Regions from separate parts of the Alcanivorax borkumensis SK2 genome, predicted to be linked through region 3. Evidence: predicted binding sites of a transcription regulator. Region 3 holds the regulator's gene; each other region holds the start of a gene.
What was found. The regulator LexA, encoded in region 3, represses DNA repair genes until DNA is damaged. The targets are predictions, from matches to a motif close to TACTGTNTANNTANACAGTA.

Region 1 (7,124 bases), 680 kb from region 3:
ACTGGCTGCCGCCTCATACTGGCCAAACAACTGCCAGCCATCCACCTGGGACTGAGATAGAATCGGCGCGTCGCCAGACGACGATACATCCAAACGCGTCTTGCTATTGCTCTGCACTCGCTCACTGGGACCATACCACAGTAGCCATACGGTCTGCGCCAGCACATAGGCCATCGCGACCACCAGCAATACAGCAATCACCCACCGAAGCGGCGCCCCCCATTGCTGTTGTTTTACCCAACTCGCCAGTTGCGACATAACCGTCCCGCGACTTCCTTATCGTTATTACCGATGCAAGGCTACAAACCTGCCGAATTCTACTGTTTATTATTGCAGTATAGTGTTACTGACCACCGAACAAGACAAGAGGTTGCGACATCTGGAATACCACATCGTCCGGGTCGCCGCCCTGACTCACGCCCAATAGCATAGGCCAAGCTCGCCGAACCTCTAGCTCAAAACGCCCATTAGCTAACCTAGCATCCAATAGCGAATTATTATCCGGGTCCTCCACCTGCAGTGTGGGTTGTTCATTATTCATGCTTAAACGACCCTGCAATACCGGCACCAACGCCGAGCCATTACGCCCCCAACTCACGGTGCCGCCACTGTATTGGAGCGTGCCTTGCAACTGCTTGACCCTACTATCGCCAAAGGAAAGCTGCATCAACGTCGCGTCCACGCGCCCACTCGCACTACCCTGGGGAATGTGCTCTGTCACCAGTGCCATAGGCAAGGAAAGCCGCGCATGCTGCAGTTGCCAATCCCCCCAGTCCGCGCCCAACCAAGTCGACAGGCGCGCTGCATCATCGGTGGTACGCATTTTCAATGTCAACCCTGGCACTAATCCGTGCCAGTCTAGCGACCATTGCACAGTGCCCTGGCGGCGTTGCCATTGCCAATTGGCTTGCCCGTTCCACCAAACCCCCTGGGGGTTGGTCAGAACCAACGGTGCACCACCCGGCCGCAGCGCCGGAACACGCTCTACCAACACAGCCGCAGGCATTAGTAGCAGTAAAAACAGCAGCAGACTAACGCCAAAAAGCAGCGCTAGTGTTATTTTTCGAGGCATAACGGGGCCGGTTTCCTGTCCGTCATTCAGAACGGAATATCGTCGTCAAAGTCATCCGCTGGGCCGCTGAAACCACCGCCCTGATTGGTGTTTTGGTTCTGTGCTGGCTGGCCACTACCGGCTCCAGGCTGACCATCATTACCGTAGCCACCCTGATTGCCTTGAGGGGCAGCGGACTGGGAATAACCACCCTGACCACCACCATCACCACGGCCATCTAACATCTGCATCTCGTTGGCCACAATCTCGGTAGTATAACGGTCTTGACCATCCTGCCCTTGCCATTTGCGGGTACGGATAGAGCCTTCAATGTAAACTTTGGAGCCCTTTTTCAGATACTCACCGGCAATCTCGCCTAGTTTGTTGAAGAGCACCACCCGATGCCACTCAGTGCGTTCCTGCATTTGGCCGCTCTGGCGGTCTTTCCAGCTCTCGCTGGTGGCCAAGCGCACATTCGTGACCGCGCCACCGCTGGGCATAAAGCGGGTTTCCGGATCCGCACCCAGATTACCGATCAAAATTACCTTATTAACGCCGCGCGCCATGTTTCTCTCCGTGACTTCTTATGGTCTAGCTACTGTCTGAAATCCTACCATCATTGATGGACGACAAATTCGTGAAGCCGTCCATTGTGTCAGCTTTGCCCGGTCCCCGCGACACCCTGTAACTGCTGCTCGTCCAACAGACTGGAGTCCACTTTCAGCAAGGCCAGTGCTTGCTCTTCCACGACCACTGTTTCCACCACCCCGGGGACAGAACTCAGTCGCTCAGCCAAAGCAGCCCAATCATTCCCAGGGGCCAATGACAGCACCCGATTATCCAGCCGGGGCAACTCTTTCATTCCTACCAGCACCAGCAACCAGATCAGAGCCAACACACCACAGCTGTAAAAGACCGCTTCTGCCCCAACCCATTGATAAAGGGCTCCGCCCATCTGTCCGCCGACAAAGACGCCCAGGAACTGACTGGTTGAGTACACCCCCATAGCCGTTCCCCGCGTACCCGCCGGCGCCGCGCGCCCGACTAAAGAGGGCAGCAAGGCCTCTAGTAGATTAAAAGCGGTAAAGAAAACCAATAATGCCAAAACGAAATGCCACAATTGCGCCCCAGCTAACGCCAACACCAGCTGAGAGAGCGCCAGCAACACCACCGCCAATCGCTTCATGGGAACCGCCCCTCGGCGCTCCGCGCGGATAATTAATGGCACCATAGCCACAAACCCAGCCACCAGAACCGCCAGATACAGCAGGCTGTGACTTTGCAATGTCAGCCCCAATCGATCGCTGAGCAACGCCGGCACCACCACAAAAGATGCGGTCATAATCAAGTGCAGGCTGAAAATACCCACATCAAAACGCAGCAAGGTCTTGCTACCCAACACCCGACGGAACCGTTCTGACACAGGCAGCGCCTCACCCTGCAAGGCTTTTGGCGCCGGCACCACAAACGCCACCAGCAAAGCGAAACCACCCAACACTGACGTCATCCAGAATAGGCCAGACAAACCTAGCCACCCAGCCAGCAAGGGCCCCAAAATCAGTGCAAGAACAAAAGAGCCGCCCACCGACATACCAATCAAAGCCATAGCCCGGGTGCGATGCTTTTCAGTCACAACATCCCCAATCAGTGCCATAATGACACTGGCAATCGCCCCTGCGCCTTGCAAAGCACGCCCGGCAATGACCCCGTAAATGTGGTCACTCATCGCGGCTACCGCGCCGCCAGCAATAAACAGCAATAGGCCGATAAGCAATAGCGGCCGGCGCCCAAAGCGATCCGACAACATACCAAAAGGGATCTGTAACAATGCCTGCATCAAGCCGTAGGCACCAATAGCAGTACCAATTAATAGCGGTGAAGCCCCTTCAAGAGCTTGCCCGTAAACGGCAAAAATAGGCAGAATCATGAACAGACCGAACATTCGCAACGCAAAAATCGTTGCCAGATAGCCAGTGGCCTTCAGTTCTGTCCGTTGCAGAGCATGGGAAGATGATGCCGTCATGAACCGTTATCGCTCCTAACCCGGAGAGGTCCGGACGCCGCAACGAATGGCTACCGCAGACCTGACCGATACAAAAGGGCACGCAGTGTAGCAGATTCCGGCTCCATCAGAACCCGAGCGACGCCCTCACTGCAGGCAACTTTTAATCGTGAAAACCGCAAAACTCCAATGCTTCAAATTGAACCCCCGTCAAAGCGGTGATAAATTGACAGGCTGATCAGTTTTTTTTCTTAGGTTTTAAGCCTAAGCAATCACGGACGAGAGCAATGAATAGCCAAGAACATATCCAACAAGTTTACGTAGTAGGCAGCCAACAACTGCAAAACGCCCTGCTTACCGAATTCCTCGTCAAGAAAGACATGGCAGCCAAAAGTATTCCCACTGCCCTGGATATTACCATTGATGCCCTGCGCGAAAACGGTCAGAACCTATTCCTGGTGGACTACCACTCCGTAGACGTTAACGAAGTCATCGCCCACCTACTAGAAGCAGACCAAGAAGTGGAGAGCGATGTCTTGATCGCGGTTTTCAACGTTGACAGCGATGAGTCACTCTCCAAGCTCGCCGGGCTTCCCATGGTCAACGGCGGCTTCCAGCACGACTGTCCCCAGGCCCTTCTAAGCAAAGGCCTCAAGGCAATTCTCGATGGTGAACTATGGTTCCCTCGCGCCGTGCTGCAAACCTACCTAATGAAAAGCCGCACTTTCAACAAGACGTTTTCACGCAGCGAGGTCAGCCTAACCGACCGGGAAGTTGAGGTGCTGAAGGTGATGGCCACAGGCGCAAAGAACTCCGACATCGCCTGCAGCCTGAACCTGAGCCCACACACCATCAAGACCCACATCTACAATATTTTCAAGAAAATCAACGCCTCCAACAGACTACAAGCGGTGAACTGGGCCCAGGAAAACCTATAGTCACCCAAGTCTCACCATGCATGATGCCAGACACCAGCTTTTCACGTTCTGCGGCTGGCATCATGCGCCCGGCGTCCCTTATACTGCCCTGTTCATTTTGACAGTAGTCTGAAACGGGCGTTTTACTCTATGGATACCATCGTAGTACGCGGTGCACGCACCCATAATCTGAAGAACGTGGACCTGGATATTCCCCGGGACAAACTGGTGGTTATTACCGGTCTGTCAGGCTCCGGCAAATCTTCCCTCGCCTTCGACACCCTTTACGCAGAAGGGCAGCGCCGATATGTGGAGTCACTATCCACCTACGCCCGCCAGTTTCTATCAATGATGGAAAAGCCCGATGTAGATCACATCGAGGGGCTGAGTCCAGCGATTTCCATTGAACAAAAGTCTACTAGTCATAACCCTCGCTCCACTGTGGGCACCATTACCGAAATCTACGACTACCTGCGTCTACTCTTCGCCCGAGTTGGAGAGCCCCGCTGCCCCGAACATGGCGCCCCGCTAGCCGCGCAGACCATCAGCCAGATGGTAGACCAAGTACTGGCCATGGAAGAAGGCAGCAAACTCATGCTGCTGGCTCCAGTAATCCGCGAAAAGAAGGGTGAACACGCCCATCTATTCGAAGAGCTACGCGCCCAAGGCTTTATCAGGGCTCGCATTGATGGCCGCATCTACGACATGGATGATACGCCGGACCTAGACAAAAACAAAAAGCACACTATCGAAGTGGTGGTGGATCGCTTCAAAGTCCGCAGCGACCTACAGAACCGGCTGGCAGAGTCATTCGAGACGGCGCTAAATCTGGCCGACAATATCGCCGTAATAGCCCCCATGGAAGGGGAAGGGGAAGAAACCACATTCTCTGCCAAATTCGCCTGCCCTACCTGTGGTTACTCGATCCCCGAACTAGAACCGCGCCTGTTTTCCTTCAATAACCCAGCTGGTGCCTGCCCCAGTTGCGATGGCCTGGGCATAAAACAGTTCTTCGATGAAGGCAAAGTGATCAACTCCGATGAACTTTCTCTTTCCGAAGGCGCCATCCGCGGCTGGGACCGCCGCAACGTTTATTACTTCCAGATGCTCAACTCGCTGTCCCAGAGCATTGGTTTCGACATGGATACGGCGTTTAAAGATCTCCCCAAAGAGATCCGCAGCAAGGTGCTGCATGGTACTGGTAAGGAAAGTATCGAATTCCGCTACCTAAACGACCGTGGTGACATCATCAAACGCAACCATCCATTCGAAGGGATCATCCCGAACATGGAGCGCCGCTACCGGGAAACCGAATCTGATGCAGTTAGAGAAGATTTGCTCGGCTACATGTCCACCTCTAGTTGCCCAAGCTGCAACGGCTCACGCCTTCGTGAAGCTGCCCGTCATGTTTTCATTGAGCAAACCACTCTCCCCGAAGTGGTTCGACTTCCCGTTGGTAAAGCCCATGCCTATTTTAGCAACCTGAAATTGCCCGGCAGCCGTGGCGAAATCGCCGGCAAAATCCTCAAGGAAATTAGTGACCGGCTGCAATTTCTGGTCAATGTAGGACTGGAATACCTAACCCTTGAACGCAGCGCAGAGACCCTGTCCGGCGGCGAAGCTCAACGTATTCGCCTCGCAAGCCAAATAGGCGCGGGTCTAGTGGGTGTCATGTATGTACTGGACGAACCCTCAATCGGTTTGCACCAGCGCGACAACGAGCGCCTGCTCAATACTCTGACTCGACTTCGCGACTTGGGTAATAGCGTACTGGTTGTAGAGCACGATGAAGACGCCATCCGACTGGCCGACCACGTTATTGATATTGGCCCAGGAGCGGGCGTTCACGGTGGCAAGGTCATCGCCCAAGGCAGCGCCCAAGATGTAGCCGACAACCCAGATTCATTAACTGGCGATTACCTATCCGGCCGCAAAAAAATAGCGGTCCCCACTCAACACCGTCCACACAATGATGACCGATGGTTAACCTTGCTCGGAGCCACAGGGAACAACCTCAAAGGCCAGCCATTGAACATTCCCGTAGGCTTACTGACCTGTATCACCGGCGTATCGGGCTCCGGAAAGTCCACGTTGATCAACGGCACGCTCTACCCCCTGGCCGCGACCAAACTCAATAAGGCTACAACTCTGACGCCATCCCCTCACGAATCCATTGAAGGGCTTGAGCATTTCGACAAGGTGGTGGATATCGATCAAAGTCCCATCGGTCGCACCCCGCGCTCCAACCCGGCCACCTACACCGGTATTTTCACCCCGGTGCGGGAATTGTTCGCGGGCACCCAGGAAGCACGCGCCCGCGGCTACAAGCCAGGGCGCTTCAGCTTCAATGTTAAAGGGGGACGCTGTGAAGCCTGTCAGGGCGACGGGGTTATCAAAGTCGAGATGCACTTCCTCCCAGATATCTATGTTCCATGCGAAGTCTGCAATGGCCAGCGCTATAATCGGGAAACGTTGGAGATCACCTACAAGGGTAAGAACATTTTCGAGGTGCTGGATCTGACCATTGAAGATGCTCGCGAATTTTTCGATGCCGTACCTTCGCTGGCACGCAAACTCCAGACCCTCATAGATGTGGGCCTCAGCTATGTAAAACTCGGCCAGGCAGCAACCACACTATCCGGTGGCGAAGCCCAGCGGGTCAAACTGGCCAAGGAATTGTCACGCAGGGATACCGGCAACACCCTGTACATCCTCGATGAGCCTACCACCGGCCTGCACTTCCATGACATCCAGCTCCTGCTGGACGTGCTCAATCGCCTGGCCGACCACGGCAACTCCGTGGTGGTGATCGAACACAACCTGGATGTAATCAAGACCGCTGACTGGATCGTGGATCTGGGGCCCGAGGGCGGTGACGGTGGCGGTGAGATCATCGCCGAAGGCACTCCAGAAGAGGTCGCCAAGGTTAAAGGCAGCCATACTGGGCGCTTTCTCAAACCCATGCTGAAATAATGCAGCGGGTCTGGTACCGGCATAGCAGACGACGGGGCGGCAAGGACGCCAAGCCCCTATCCGCCTCTTTCTTAAAGGGCACCGCGAGAGTTACGCCGTGACGAATAGCACATTCCCACGCCCTGTCACGCAGCCGCAGCCTGCCCCTCACCAGCCCGTCATATTTCGCCTGCAGACTCCC
Region 2 (7,124 bases), 810 kb from region 3:
AAAGAAAAGGCATCAGCAGGTAAAGCATCGAACTAAGCGTGAGGGGGCAGCGCAAGACCGAAGGCTATTGAGCGTCATTCCTGCGGTCTGCGGCTTTACGTTGTAATTCGATGTCGCTGCGACCGGAGGTTTTGGACTTGATGTCTTCTATAACCTCGCCCTCATAGCGCCTGTAAGCGCCATCCTCAAAGTAAACAGCGATGTTCTGGCTAACCTTGTCACCTTTGCCGGGCCGATAGGTCATTGGGTAGAGCCACAGATCCGGAGTGAACGGGTCCACCAAGGTGGGTGCGCCGAGGACGTAGCGTACTTGCTCCGGAGTCATGCCCGGCTGCAGCTCGCTGAGCATATCTTCGGTGACAAAGTTACCTTGCGGAATATCAATTCTGTAGACGCCAGGAAAGCGCAGCGTGCTGCATCCGGCAGAGGCTAGAAGTGATACTAGTAATAGTGTAACTAGAATGCGGGACATGATTTTCGACTTCGCTAAGTGTTCGGGCGATAATACAGACTTGGGAACCTATGACAAACTCCGGTCTGACGATAGGGTCATATTTTATTGACAGCTCGCGGCGCGATGAGTTCGCCTTGGTACTCTTGGTGGTACAAATTTCCCGCCTTTTTCAAAACCGCCATTGATTGGCAGATGGAGCATACGCATTGGATAATCAGGATCTTAGAAAAGCGGGCCTTAAAGTGACCCTGCCGCGGGTGAAAATCCTTCAGCAGCTGGAGAAGTCCGCAGAGCGCCACTTGAGCGCGGAAGATATCTACAAGTCGTTGATGGATTCCGGCGAAGACGTGGGCTTGGCGACGGTATATCGCGTGCTGACGCAGTTCGAGCAGGCTGGCATGGTGTTGCGCCACAACTTTGAAGGTGGCTCTGCTGTATTCGAGCTGGCTGATGAAGAGCACCATGATCATATGGTGTGCATGGAAACCGGCGCGGTGGTCGAATTTATGGATGACGTGATTGAGTCGCGCCAGCATGCTATTGCCGAGGAGTATGGTTACGAGATTGTGGATCACTCACTGGTGCTGTACGTCAAACCCAAGAAGTAGGCGACACGTAGGCGCTTTAGGGTGGAGGTTTGGCGTGGCGTGTAGGTTGCGTTTTCTGTCACGCCGCCTGCGCCTTGCTCAGCATTTCTTTGGCATGGTTACGGGTGGACTCGGTAATTTCTACTCCTCCTAGCATTCGCGCCAATTCTTCCACTCTGGCGGCGTCATCTAGCTCTTGGATGCGGGTGTGGGTGGTCTCATCCTCTTGAATTTTGTGCACCTGCCAATGCTGATGCCCTTGACTGGCCACCTGTGGCTGGTGGGTAATGCACAGCACTTGAGCATGCTGCCCCAGTTCGCGCAGTAATCGGCCCACAATCTCGGCTACGCCGCCGCCAACGCCCACGTCCACTTCATCGAACACCAGGCTGGGCACGGTCAGGTTGCGCGCACAGATCACCTGGATGGCCAGGCTGACCCGCGATAATTCGCCACCGGAAGCGACTTTGCCCAGTGGTTTGAGTGGCTGCCCTGGGTTGGCTGTAAACAAAAACTCCACTTCCTCCAAGCCCTCCAGGCTCGGGGGGCACTCGCTCAGGCAGGCATCCAGTTGCGCGGCTTTCATGCCCAGAGCCGTGAGTTGCTTTTGCACTTGCTGGCTGAGAGTCTTGGCGGCGCTGCGGCGAGCCTTGGTTAGCTTGCGGGCGCTGTCCATGTAGTGCTGCTGGGCGGTCGTTTCTTGTTCCGCCAGAGCATGCAGCTGGGCATCCACATTGCCCAGGGTATCGGATTCGGCCAGCAGGCTGCGATGATGTTCTACCAGCTCTTGCGGGCGAACGCGGTGCTTGCGGGCCAGGGTGTAGCTTTGGCTCAGGCGTTCTTCCACCTGGCTGAGGCGCGCCGGGTCCAGATCCAATTTTTCCAAGTAATGACGCAGGTCGTCGGCGGCAGCTTCCACTTGCAGGCGGGCGGATTCCACGGTGTCGGCAATGCTGCCCAAGTCGCCGTCGTTATTGCGCGCATCGTCTAACCAGTGGCTAACTTGGCTAAGGTGGTCGTTGCAGGTGCCGTCCTCGCCTTCATAAAGTGCGTCAAGGGACTGCTGGCAAAGCCGGATCAAGTTTTCTGCATTGCCCAGTCGTTGTTGCTCCAGCTCCAGTTGCTCCAGCTCGCCGTCCTGCAGGGCGAGGGCGTCCAGCTCTTCTAGTTGGAAGCGTAACAGTTCTTCTTTCTCATTTTGCTCACGGGCTTGGTTCAGGGCGTCATCGTGGGCACGGCGGGCTCTCTGCCAGTGGCGCCAGTGCTCGCGCACGCTGTTGGCCAAGTCGCGAGCATGGGCGAAATTGTCCAGCAACTGCCGGTGGGCATCCTTTTTTAGTAGTGCTTGGTGCTCGTGCTGGCTGTGAATGCTGATCAGACGTTCACCCAGCTCTCGTACCTCCGACAGCGGGGTGGGGGTGCCGTTCACATAAGCCCGGGAGCGGCCGTCGGCACGCACGGTACGGCGAAGCAGGCATTGTTCTTCATCATCCAGCTCCCGTTCGATCAGCCATTGCTGTGCGGCAGCGTTGTTGCGCAGGTCGAAGGTGGCCAGCACTTCGGCGCGGTCGTGGCCGTGGCGAACAATCGATGAGTCGGCCCTGTTCCCTAGGGTGAGCCCTAGGGCATCGATGATGACAGATTTGCCTGCCCCGGTTTCGCCGCTGATGGCGGTGAGCCCATTTTCGGGCTCTAGCTCCAGCTGGTCAACGGTGGCAAAGTGGCGAACGCTTAAGTGGGTCAGCATGGTGTTCCTCTGCAACAGGCGAAATCGTGATTAGGTGGTCGTTCTTTGGGTTTGAATCACTTGGGTGCCGGCGAGGTGGTCGTGCAGGCAGCGGCGGTCTGAGCGGAAAATCAATAACGGGTCGATAAGCATGATCAGGTTGATGCCGGGCAGCTGGGCGAGCACGTGGAAAACAAAATAACGTAGCCCGTAGAGTTTGCCGGCGGGAACGCTGTCCTGTTCCATGCCGACGATACGCATGTCGAGAAGGGCTTTGCCAATGGTTTGCTGGCGGTTAAAGAGTAGCCAGCCTTGCAGGGCTAGGAAGATCAGCTCCCCGGCGATGAACAGGCCGATGCTGGTGGTCAAGCTGATAGTGCCGCTGCTTTGCATCATGGCGTCCCAGATCCCGCTGAAATAGATGATTGGGCCGATAATGACCATTTGCACTAGGCCATCAATGATTGCGCCGAGAAAGCGATACAGTCGGCTGGCCAGTTCAGGGGCTCCGGGGTTGTTTGGCTTCTGGGTTATGCTGTCCGGAGTCTGGTAAGGATTGCTTGGGGTTTCGCCGGTCATGATGACATCCTTGCAATGATGACTGTTCTTATGGTCAGTGCCGGTTAATGGTAGGGGATTCGCGCTGGGAGTGTAAGCCCCTGCTCAATGAAATCCGGCTACGGTTCTCTATATAATAGTGCGGCGATTTTCTGGTACATATACACCTATGACAAAGCTGGATCTCAACGAACGCAAGCAGCGCCTGCTGATGACACTGGTCGAGCGGCATATCCGTGACGGCCAGCCGGTGGGCTCGAAAACGCTGGCCAGCGGTAGCGGCTTGGCAGTGAGTCCTGCCACTGTGCGCAATATCATGTCGGAGCTTGAAGAGTTGGGGGTGTTGAGTAGCCCGCACACTTCGGCGGGGCGAGTTCCCACAGAGCTGGGTTACCGGCTGTACGTGGATTCGCTATTGGCGACCAGCGTGATGGAGCGCCCGGATCATCGGCATTTGAAAAAAGAGCTGCGTCAGTTGCTGGCGCCGGAGCAGTCTTCCCAGGAGTTGATCGCCCAGGCATCGAAAACCCTGGCGGAATTGACGCGCATGGCCGGGCTGGTGGCGGTGCCCCGTCGCGAGGTGTCTACTCTGCGCCAGGTGGAATTTCTGCCATTGTCGGGCAAGCGGGTGCTGGTGGTGCTGGTGGTCAATCGCTCCGAAGTGCAGAACCGGATTATTCATACCGACCGGGATTACGATGGAGTGGAATTGCGCCAGGCGGCTAACTACATCAACCATACCTATGCAGGCTGGGACTTGAACAGCATTTGCGATGGTTTGCTCGATACCATGAATACGGATCGCCAGCAGATGGATGCGCTGATGCAGACGGCGGTGGCTGTGGCGGATAAGGCGCTGCGTACTGAGCGTCCCGACTCTGATTATGTGGTATCCGGGGAATCCAACCTGATTCAGACCGCTGAGGCGGAAAATTTGGGGCAGCTACGTAACTTGTTTGATGCCTTTAATCATAAGCGTGACATTTTGCATTTGCTTGAACGCTCCATGAAAGCCGATGGGGTGCAGATCTTTATCGGCCGAGAATCAGGGTTTCAGCCGTTTGAGGATTATTCGCTGATTTCCGCTCCTTACACGACGGATGATGGTCCGATGGGGGTGTTGGCAGTGGTTGGTCCCACCCGCATGGATTATGGGAAAGTTATCCCCACTGTGGACATCACCGCTAAGATCCTCTCAGCGGCGCTTACCCAGCTTTAAAATAACCCACAAGCTACAACGCAAATCGGCGTGCCCTGTGTTGCGGTCTTTCTCGCGGCAATTAATCGGCGAGCGGCGTGTTTCCTTGGTTGGATCGCGGGTTATTATGCTGTGATGAATGGCTGCCGCTTGGCCCGTGTTGCGATTTGAAGCTTGAGGCTTGTCATTTCCCCCCTTGAATCCTGCCCGATAGTTCCCATATCTTTGCCCGCTTTCCTGGAAAAGCCCGGATAGGGATGTGGAGTGACCAATGAGTGAGCAGGAAAAAGATCAGAACAATGCCGAACCACAGGTAGAAACGGTTGAAGAACAGCAAGCTGCGGCCGCTGCAGAGGCGGTTGAGCCCACCGCTGAAGAGAAGCTGGCTGAAGTAGAAGTGGAGCTGGCCAAGGTTAAGAAGGCATTGGCTGAAGCGGATGTCCGTGCACAGGCGGAAGTGCAGAATGTGCGTAAGCGCGCCGAGCGTGACGTGCAGCATGCCCGCAAGTTCGCTTTGGAGAAGTTTGCCGGTGATCTGCTAAGTGTGGCGGACAACTTGGAGCGTGGTCTAGCGGCGCTGGATGCCGAAGACGATGCACTAAAGGGCGCCCGTGAAGGTATCGAGTTGACGCTGAAGTCTCTGTTGGACGCGTTTGCCCGTTATAACATCGAACAGATTAATCCCGCAGACGAGCCGTTTAACCCCGAATTGCATGAAGCGATGACCATGGTGCCGGTGCCCAATGTGGACCCCAATAGCGTGATTGAAGTGCTAGAAAAAGGCTACCAGCTGAATGGTCGTCTGATTCGCCCGGCTCGGGTGGTGGTTAGTAAGGCTCCTTGATAGGTGTTTGACCCGCCGCTTGAGCTTGATATTAGGTGTGAAAGTGGCGCCGGCTGCGGGCTTTGGCCTCAAAGTGATTACAGAAGTTGAAGCACTGAAAATCGACAAGCTCCCTTGAAATGATGGCAACGAACGCCATATAGGAGCCAGACGAGTTAATAATTCAACTGCCTGGGGCGCCGAAAGGGTTCCGGCTAGTGTGAAGGAGATAGAACGACTATGGGTAAGATTATCGGTATCGACCTAGGTACGACCAATAGCTGCGTGGCCGTGCTGGAAGGTGACAAAGCTAAGGTTATCGAAAACGCAGAGGGCGCTCGCACAACGCCGTCCATTATCGCCTACACCGACGATAAAGAAACTTTGGTTGGCCAGGCTGCCAAGCGTCAGGCGGTGACGAACCCGGAAAACACTCTGTATGCGGTGAAGCGTCTGATCGGCCGTCGTTTTGACGACAAGGTGGTTCAGAAGGACATCAAGATGGTGCCCTACAAGATCACCAAGGCTGACAATGGTGACGCCTGGGTAGAAGTGAAGGGCGAGAAAATGGCGCCGCCGCAGATTTCTGCGCAAGTGCTGAAGAAAATGAAGAAGACCGCGGAAGACTACTTGGGTGAGGCTGTCACTGAGGCCGTTATCACCGTGCCGGCTTACTTCAACGATTCCCAGCGCCAAGCCACCAAAGATGCCGGTCGCATCGCTGGCTTGGATGTGAAGCGTATTATCAACGAGCCCACTGCGGCTGCTCTAGCTTATGGCCTAGATAAGAAAGGTGGTGATCGCACCATCGCTGTGTATGACTTGGGTGGTGGTACTTTCGATATCTCAATTATCGAAATCGCCGAAGTGGATGGCGAGCATCAGTTTGAAGTGTTGGCCACAAATGGTGACACCTTCTTGGGTGGTGAAGATTTCGACTTGGCATTGATCAACTTCTTAGCTGATCAGTTCAAGGCGGATTCCGGGATCGATCTGGGCGGCGACCCGCTGGCTATGCAGCGTCTGAAAGAGGCGGCTGAAAAAGCTAAAATCGAGCTGTCTTCCGCCGAACAGACGGAAGTTAATCTGCCGTACATTACTGCCGACAGCACTGGGCCCAAGCACTTGGTGGTGAAGGTGACGCGCGCCAAGCTGGAGTCTTTGGTGGGTGATCTGGTGACCCGTTCACTTGAGCCGTGTAAAACCGCATTGGCGGATGCTGGGGTGAAAACGGCCGATATCACGGATGTGATTTTGGTGGGTGGTCAGACCCGTATGCCAATGGTGCAGAAGAGCGTTACTGAGTTCTTCGGCAAAGAGCCGCGCAAAGACGTTAACCCGGACGAAGCAGTTGCCATGGGTGCTGCGATTCAGGGTGCGGTACTGAGCGGTGACGTAACCGACGTGCTGTTGCTGGACGTGACTCCGCTGACCTTGGGTATTGAAACCATGGGTGGCGTGATGACTCCGCTGATCGAGAAAAACACCACTATTCCGACCAATGCGTCGCAGGTGTTCTCCACGGCGGATGACAACCAGACGGCCGTGACCGTGCACGTGTTGCAGGGTGAGCGTAAGCAAGCGAGCCAGAACAAGTCGTTGGGCCAGTTCAATCTGGAAGATATCCCGCCGGCGCCGCGCGGTATGCCGCAGATCGAAGTGACCTTCGACATTGATGCCAACGGTATTTTGCACGTGGGTGCGAAAGACAAGGCTACCGGTAAAGAGCAAACCATTCAGATCAAGGCTTCTTCTGGTCTGTCTGATGAAGAAATTGA
Region 3 (7,124 bases):
CGGATCAGGTGTTGGTGCAGGAGTTCAAGGCACCTAAAACCATTGATCCGGAAAAAGCGAAAGAGCGCCGTGATTGGGCGGTGACAGCGGTGCGAGCGGCCTTAGGTGTTCACCGTGAGCAGGTGCACCTGCGCACCCGTGAAAAGCAGAAGGGGAATCAGCAATATCAAAAGCTGGATGCTCAGGGACAATACCGGGTTGTGCGTGAAGGGCAATCGCAGTTGTTGATTAATTTGCAGGATTACTTGGATACCGGGCTATTTCTCGATCACCGGCCCACGCGTTTGCGTATCGCTGAAGAGGCCAGTGGTAAGCGCTTCCTTAACCTGTTTGCGTACACGGGGTCTGCCACGGTGCATGCTGCTGTGGGTGGCGCAAAGCGCACCGTTACGGTGGATTCCTCCAAGCGGTATCTGGATTGGGCAGCCTGCAACCTGGCCGCTAACGGTTTCTCCACCGATCAGCATGAATTGGCTCGGGCCGACACCATGCGTTGGCTGGATGAGTGTAAGGAGCAGTTTGATCTGGTGTTCTGCGATCCGCCCACTTTTTCCAATAATAAGTCACGGAGTGACTTTGTGGTGGAAGAGCATCACGGTGATTTGATTCGCAAGATTATGCGCTGCTTGGAACCGGGTGGGGTGCTGTATTTCTCCTGTAATTACCGTCGCTTCCAAATGGATGAAAGCATCAGCAAGTGGTACGCGGTAGAGGATATCTCACGTTGGAGTATCCCGGAGGATTTCCGCCGCAATGAAAAAATCCATTATTGCTATGCCATTCGTCATGTGGAGGATGCATGACGGTGCTGTTGTATACCACCTTGGGGTGCCACCTTTGTGATCAGGCCAGGGAGCTGGTAGCCATGGTCAGGCCGGATCTTGAAATTACGCTGGTAGATATCGCTGAAGATGACACCTTGATCGAACAGTATGGTGAGCGAATCCCGGTATTCATGCGCGAAGGGCAGGAGCTGGCTTGGCCGTTTGGCTTGCTCGACGTACAGCAGTTTCTTTGCTGATGTTTTGATGTCGGGTTACGCCTTTCTGGCTAGCCCGACAAACATCCTGCGCATTGTCCTGATGCGTTTTTTCCGGTCAGCGAAACAGCGTTAACGCATTTTGATACGTCATGGCGGCGACTTGTTGCGTCTCCTGCCCGCGTAATTGTGCGACACGTTGGCCAATCCAAGGCAGTAGCGCAGGCTCGTTACGGCGCTTTTTCGGGGGCGCTTGCGGCAGGTCCCGGGGGAGTAGATAGGGCGCGTCTGTTTCCAAAAGCAGGCGGTTATCCGAAATGTTAGGCAGCAGCTCTGCCAGCGATTTGCCACGTCGTTCGTCGCAGACCCAACCGGTAATGCCGATGTGGCAATCCAGATCCAGATAGGCGAACAGAGCCTCACGGGAACCGGTAAAGCAATGCACAACGGCGCCAGGCAGAGTATCGCGGAAGGATTTCAGGATAGGCAGAAAGCGTTCATGGGCATCACGCTCGTGAAGAAAAACCGGCAATTTGTATTCCGCCGCCAGGGCTAACTGAGCCTCGAAGGCCCGCTCCTGCTCTGGGCGCGGAGAAAAATCCCGATTGAAATCTAAGCCCATTTCGCCGGCAGCTTTTATCTGTTCATGGGCGAGTAGATCTCGTAGCTCTGCTTCTAGCGCAGCAGAGTAAAAACGAGCGCTGTGAGGGTGCAGGCCGGCGGTGGCGAAAAGCCCTGAGTGCTCGTCGGCGAGGGCAATGGCCGCGCGGGAATCGTCGATAGTGGTGCCGGTAATTAGCTGCCAAGTAACTGCGGCGCAAGCCGCACGCTCAATCACGGCCTCCCGGTCGTCATGAAATTGTCGATCGGTGAGGTTAACGCCGATATCGGCCCATTGTTCAGGCGCGATTTTCTGCGTTTCCGAAGGGGGGCTGTTGTGAAGTGCGGTCATCGGTTTCCTGCTCAAATAGCTGCTCGCGCAGGGATTCTACCCGACGACGGTTGGCACCTAAATCCCAATAACCGGCCCGTGATGCGGAACGGACCTCCACCATGCCATTCTCGCGAACATAGAAAGTGACATCATCTACAAAACGCAGGATCCGACTGGTGAAGCGGGCTTGAATACGCGACTGGCCGACAACATCGTAGTCCACACGGGGAAGACTGCCCAGCAGTGTTTCCAGCTTTTTCAGGCTGCTTTCCCGGTCGGCGGCGACCTGTAACGGGTCAACGCGCTTGTCACTCTGTGTAGCCAGGCTGGATACACAGTTGGGTGAGTCCGGGCAGGGTGCCAGAAGATGGGTTTCAGCCATGGCAAATGCACTCCATACAATCAGGCAAAGGCCTGTACCGGCACGGATACAGGCTTTAAAAAGAGTTTGGGTCACGAATTAGCCCCACAAAAATGCCTTCAATAATAAGTTGATCAGCGGGCACTTTGATCGGTTCATAGGCTTCGTTAGCCGGGAGTAGTGTGGCGCTGGATTTATTCAACTTTAAGGTCTTTACCGTGACTTCTTCGTCAATGCGCGCGACAACGATTTCACCGGAACGGGCCACATTGGATTTGCGCACGGCAATTAGGTCGCCATCGAAAATGCCCGCATCCACCATGCTGTCGCCTTGCACCTTTAATAGATAGGTGGGGCGCTGTTTAAACAGGCCTTGGGGTACTGGCACGGTTCGTTCCACGTTCTCGATGGCTTCAATGGGGATCCCCGCAGCCACTTTACCGACGACGGGCAGTTCCTCTTCACCCCAGTAGGCATGATCAAGTAGTTGGATTCCGCGAGAGCGATCACTGTGAAGTTTGATATAGCCTTTGCGCTCTAAGGCACGGAGATGGTCTGAGGCCGCATTCTTGGATTGGAATCCCATAATGTCGGCAATCTCTGCACGGGTAGGGGCCATGCCGTTGTCCTTAAGACATTCACGGATGCAGTCGAGGACTTGTTGCTGCCGGTCGGTAAGTTTGCTGCTCATAACCTTCTCCCTGTTTCCTGCAGAGTGTGGCGCTTAGCCGTGGCCTCTAGGGGGGGCTAGTTGGGCGCCTTTCGGTGCGTGTAGGCCTATGTATTGGTCACTTGCCTGAGCGTGTAAGTAATGGCTGACAGGAAGTGCTATATTCAGGATGCTAGCATGTTTACTGACAATAAGAACAGTGTTATTTGGTCAGCATTGGGAGAAGAGTTCACCCCTCTTTTTTTCCTTGCCGTTGCTCTGTTGTGGAGGTCGCTCTAGCATGTGTGTAGTTGATTACAATGCCATCAGACCAGTGGGGGTAGTGGATGGAGCAGGCCAATAATAATGATTTCGGCCAGCAACGGCGTCGCCAGCTGTTAGCGGGCGTGCCGTTTTTTAATGAAATTAATCGTGATGATCAGAACGAATTTTCCCGGCTTGAACAGACCACCCGTCTTTGGGTTGCCGCTTCGGGAGAAAGCGTAATTCGAGCCGGTGAGGTGGATTCCACTCTGTACTTTTTGTTGAGGGGGCAGCTGGAAGTGTTATCGGAGAATCCCCAGGGTGCGCCGTTGTATTATGTATCACCGGGTGAGGTGTTTGGCTCCTTGTCTATGCTGCTGGGGACTCCGCGTAGTGCGACTATTAAGGTGACAGATAATGCCCGCGAAGCGGTATTGGCAAGCTTGGATTTCAATGATTTTAATGATGATGGCAGTGCCTATTCGCTGGCAACCCGGCTGGCTTTTTTCCATATGATTGTGCATCACATTCGCTGGACTTTGGAGGTGAAGCGAATGCAGGCACCGACCCATGAACTGGTTCAGTCTATGCGCAAGTTGCCAGTGTTTTATGGCGAGAAAAACAGTCCGCAAGAGCTGGCTGCATTGAAAGCGCAGGCGCAAGGGCTGGCAGAATTGCTGTGTCGCTGGAACGAGGAAGGCCAGGCCAGCACCGGGGCTCTGCAGCTGACCTGAGGGGCTCTGCTTCGGGGAATACGCGCTGCGCTATTTCCCCGTTGCTAGTGCTGGTCTACCTTAACGGCCAGCACGTCGCAGTGCGCACCGGGGACCAGGCCTCTGGCCGTGGAGCCTAGCAGCAGTGCTAGGCCGCTTCGCGTATGACTGCCCACCACGATTAAATCCGCGCCTATCTTGTCTGCCTTGTCGAGAATGGTTTTTTCGATAGATCCCATATCCACGTAAACGTTGGCTTCCGGCACGTGGTATTGGCCGGCGTATTTATCTGCCATTTCTTGGGCTTGTTTCATCAGCCCGCTTTGCAGGTCGGTTACATCCATGGGTACATCCGCGCCGTAGGCCAGAGCCAGCGGTTCTATCACATGGATTAAATGCAGTTCGCCGTCATTGCCCGACAGTACGCCAGCCGCGCGGGACAGTACCTGGGGTGATTCATCGCTGCCATCGATGGCAACCAGTATTCTGCGATAGGGACTCAGCACGGTTCTCTCCCTGAAAAATGAGGTTCATTGCAGTATAGCGTGCTTGTGCGGCGTTGCTAGCAGGCTGTTTTACAGATGAGGGTTGCCCTGACAGGGTGGCTTGTACTACTACTAAAAAAGGAGCAAGGGGGCAGTTCCTGCTTGACCCGCCTATACCGGCGCTGTCTAAATAGCGCCCATCACACGCCTTAGACCGGATGTTGAGTACCTGAGAATGGGAAAATCGTTAGTAATTGTGGAGTCGCCTGCCAAGGCAAAAACCATTAACCGCTACCTGGGCGACGACTTCATCGTGAAGTCCAGCGTCGGCCACGTGCGCGACCTGCCGGTCAGTGGTGGCTCCAAAAAAAGCACCCCTCAAGAGCGGGCCAAGGAGGCAGCCTACACGCGCTCCTTGCCCAAGGAAGAGCGGGATGCCTATAAAAAGAAGAAGGCCAAGAAGCAGCTGATCAATCGTATGGGGATCGATCCGGAAAATGGCTGGGCCGCCCACTATGAAGTGCTCCCCGGTAAGGACAAGGTGGTTGATGAGCTCAAGCGCCTGGCTGCGAAAGCAGACCGCATCTATCTGGCAACGGATTTGGACCGCGAAGGGGAGGCTATTGCCTGGCACCTGCGGGAAGTTATCGGTGGCGATGAAGAGCGCTTCGACCGGGTGGTGTTCAACGAAATTACCAAGAAAGCCATTCAGGCGGCTTTCGAAGAACCCGGCAAGCTGGACTTGCACCGGGTAGAAGCCCAGCAGGCTCGTCGCTTCCTGGATCGGGTGGTGGGCTTCATGATTTCCCCGCTGCTGTGGGAAAAGATCGCCCGCGGATTGTCTGCCGGTCGGGTTCAGTCCGTAGCGGTGGAGTTGGTAGTGGAGCGTGAGCGTGAAATCCGCGCTTTTATCCCGGAAGAATTCTGGGAGCTTTACAGCGATACCCACAGCGGCGATGGTGAAGCCCTGCGTTTGCAGGTGGCAAAGCACAACGGTTTGGCGTTCCGCCCTAACAACGGCGACGATGCCGCGGCGCACAAGCAAGCTCTGGAAAATGCCGGCCGCCTGACCATCAGTCAGCGCGAGCAACGGCCGACCCGTTCCAAGCCTTCCGCGCCGTTTATTACCTCTACCCTACAGCAGGCGGCCAGTACGCGGCTGGGCTTCGGGGTGAAAAAGACCATGATGATGGCGCAACGGCTTTACGAAGCCGGCCACATTACCTACATGCGTACCGACTCCACCAACCTGAGTTCCGATGCGGTGGCAGCCTGCCGGGAATGGATCGGCGAAAAGCTGGGGGATAAGTATCTTCCCGACGAGCCGTTGTCTTACAGCAGCAAGGAAGGGGCCCAAGAAGCGCACGAAGCGATTCGTCCTTCTGATGTACGGCGTACCTCCGATTCCCTGAAAGATATGGAACGCGATGCGCAACGCCTTTATGAATTGATTCGCCGTCAGTTTATTGCCTGCCAGATGCCCCCGGCGGAATACCTCAGCTCCACGCTGACGGCCATCGGCAATGGCTATGAGCTGAAAGCGAAAGGGCGCATCATGAAGTTCGATGGTTGGACTCGCATTCAGCCGCCGGCCTCGCGCAAGGGCCAAGAAGACACCTTGCTGCCGGACGTGAAAGAAGGCGATGTGCTGGCCATCGATAATGTGGACGCCAACCAGCATTTCACCAAACCGCCGGCGCGCTTTACCGAAGCAAGCCTGGTTAAGGAACTGGAAAAGCGAGGCATTGGTCGCCCGTCTACCTACGCGGCGATTATCTCCACCATTCAGGACCGTGGCTACGTGCGTCAGGATAACCGCCGTTTCTATGCGGAAAAGATGGGCGACATCGTCACTGACCGTCTGGTAGAGAGCTTCCCCAACCTGATGGACTATGGCTTTACCGCCAGCATGGAAGAAACCTTGGATGAGGTTGCCGAAGGGCGGCGTAATTGGCAGGACGTGCTCAACGAGTTCTACAAAGACTTTGTGAGCAAACTGGATGCAGCCCAAGGTGAAGGCACTGGCAAGCAGGCAGTGGGCGGCATGCGAGCCAACCTGCCTACCGACACCGATATCGAGTGCCCTAGCTGTGGCCGCCCGATGCAGATTCGTACCGGCTCCACCGGAGTGTTCCTGGGCTGTTCTGGTTATGCTTTGCCGCCGAAAGAGCGCTGCACCGCGACACTAAACCTGTTGCCTGGTGAAGAAGCGGAAGCGGTGAAAACGGATGATGATGAAGAAGCGGAAACCAATGAATTGCGTAGTAAGAAGCGTTGTCAGAAATGTGGCACCGCAATGGAAAACTACCTGATCGACGAAAAGCGCAAATTGCATATTTGCGGTAATAACCCGGACTGCGACGGTTATGTGATCGAGAAGGGTGAGTTCCGTATCAAGGGTTATGATGGCCCGGTGCTGGAATGTGAGAAGTGCGGCAATGATATGCAGTTGCGCACAGGGCGTTTTGGCAAGTTCTTCAAATGCACCAATGATGAGTGTGGCAATACCCGCAAGCTGCTTAAGAGCGGCGAGCCGGCACCGCCACGAGCCGACCCGATTCCTATGCCGCACCTGCAATGCCAGAAGGTGGATGATCATTATCTGTTGCGTGACGGTGCCTCTGGCCTGTTTCTGGCCGCCAGCAAGTTCCCCAAAAATCGGGAAACGCGGCCGCCACTAATCGAAGAAATTCAGAGTGTGGCCGAGCAGCTGGATCCCAAACATGCCTATTTGGCCCA

Region 1: a site for LexA is predicted at 4,078-4,097, ahead of uvrA (excinuclease ABC subunit UvrA). Genes of this name have one in related genera too.
Region 2: a site for LexA is predicted at 3,367-3,386, ahead of hrcA (heat-inducible transcriptional repressor HrcA). Genes of this name have one in related genera too.

Annotation. Positions count from the first base shown of each region.
Region 1 is NC_008260.1:464,470-471,593, reverse strand. Features, by position in the region: gene ABO_RS02240 (type II secretion system protein N) at 1-258, opposite strand, end outside; gene ABO_RS02235 (type II secretion system protein N) at 344-1,072, opposite strand; gene ssb (single-stranded DNA-binding protein) at 1,099-1,617, opposite strand; gene ABO_RS02225 (MFS transporter) at 1,707-3,074, opposite strand; gene ABO_RS02220 (response regulator transcription factor) at 3,341-3,991, shown strand; gene uvrA (excinuclease ABC subunit UvrA) at 4,121-6,943, shown strand.
Region 2 is NC_008260.1:336,016-343,139, forward strand. Features, by position in the region: gene ABO_RS01560 (RnfH family protein) at 1-36, shown strand, start outside; gene ABO_RS01565 (outer membrane protein assembly factor BamE) at 65-472, opposite strand; gene fur (ferric iron uptake transcriptional regulator) at 661-1,062, shown strand; gene recN (DNA repair protein RecN) at 1,121-2,788, opposite strand; gene ABO_RS01580 (RDD family protein) at 2,819-3,346, opposite strand; gene hrcA (heat-inducible transcriptional repressor HrcA) at 3,495-4,544, shown strand; gene grpE (nucleotide exchange factor GrpE) at 4,795-5,367, shown strand; gene dnaK (molecular chaperone DnaK) at 5,587-7,124, shown strand, end outside.
Region 3 is NC_008260.1:1,144,060-1,151,183, forward strand. Features, by position in the region: gene rlmKL (bifunctional 23S rRNA (guanine(2069)-N(7))-methyltransferase RlmK/23S rRNA (guanine(2445)-N(2))-methyltransferase RlmL) at 1-803, shown strand, start outside; gene ABO_RS05210 (glutaredoxin family protein) at 800-1,021, shown strand; gene ABO_RS05215 (TatD family hydrolase) at 1,098-1,931, opposite strand; gene ABO_RS05220 (DUF1499 domain-containing protein) at 1,879-2,295, opposite strand; gene lexA (transcriptional repressor LexA) at 2,351-2,965, opposite strand; gene ABO_RS05230 (cyclic nucleotide-binding domain-containing protein) at 3,271-3,921, shown strand; gene ABO_RS05235 (universal stress protein) at 3,966-4,406, opposite strand; gene topA (type I DNA topoisomerase) at 4,621-7,124, shown strand, end outside.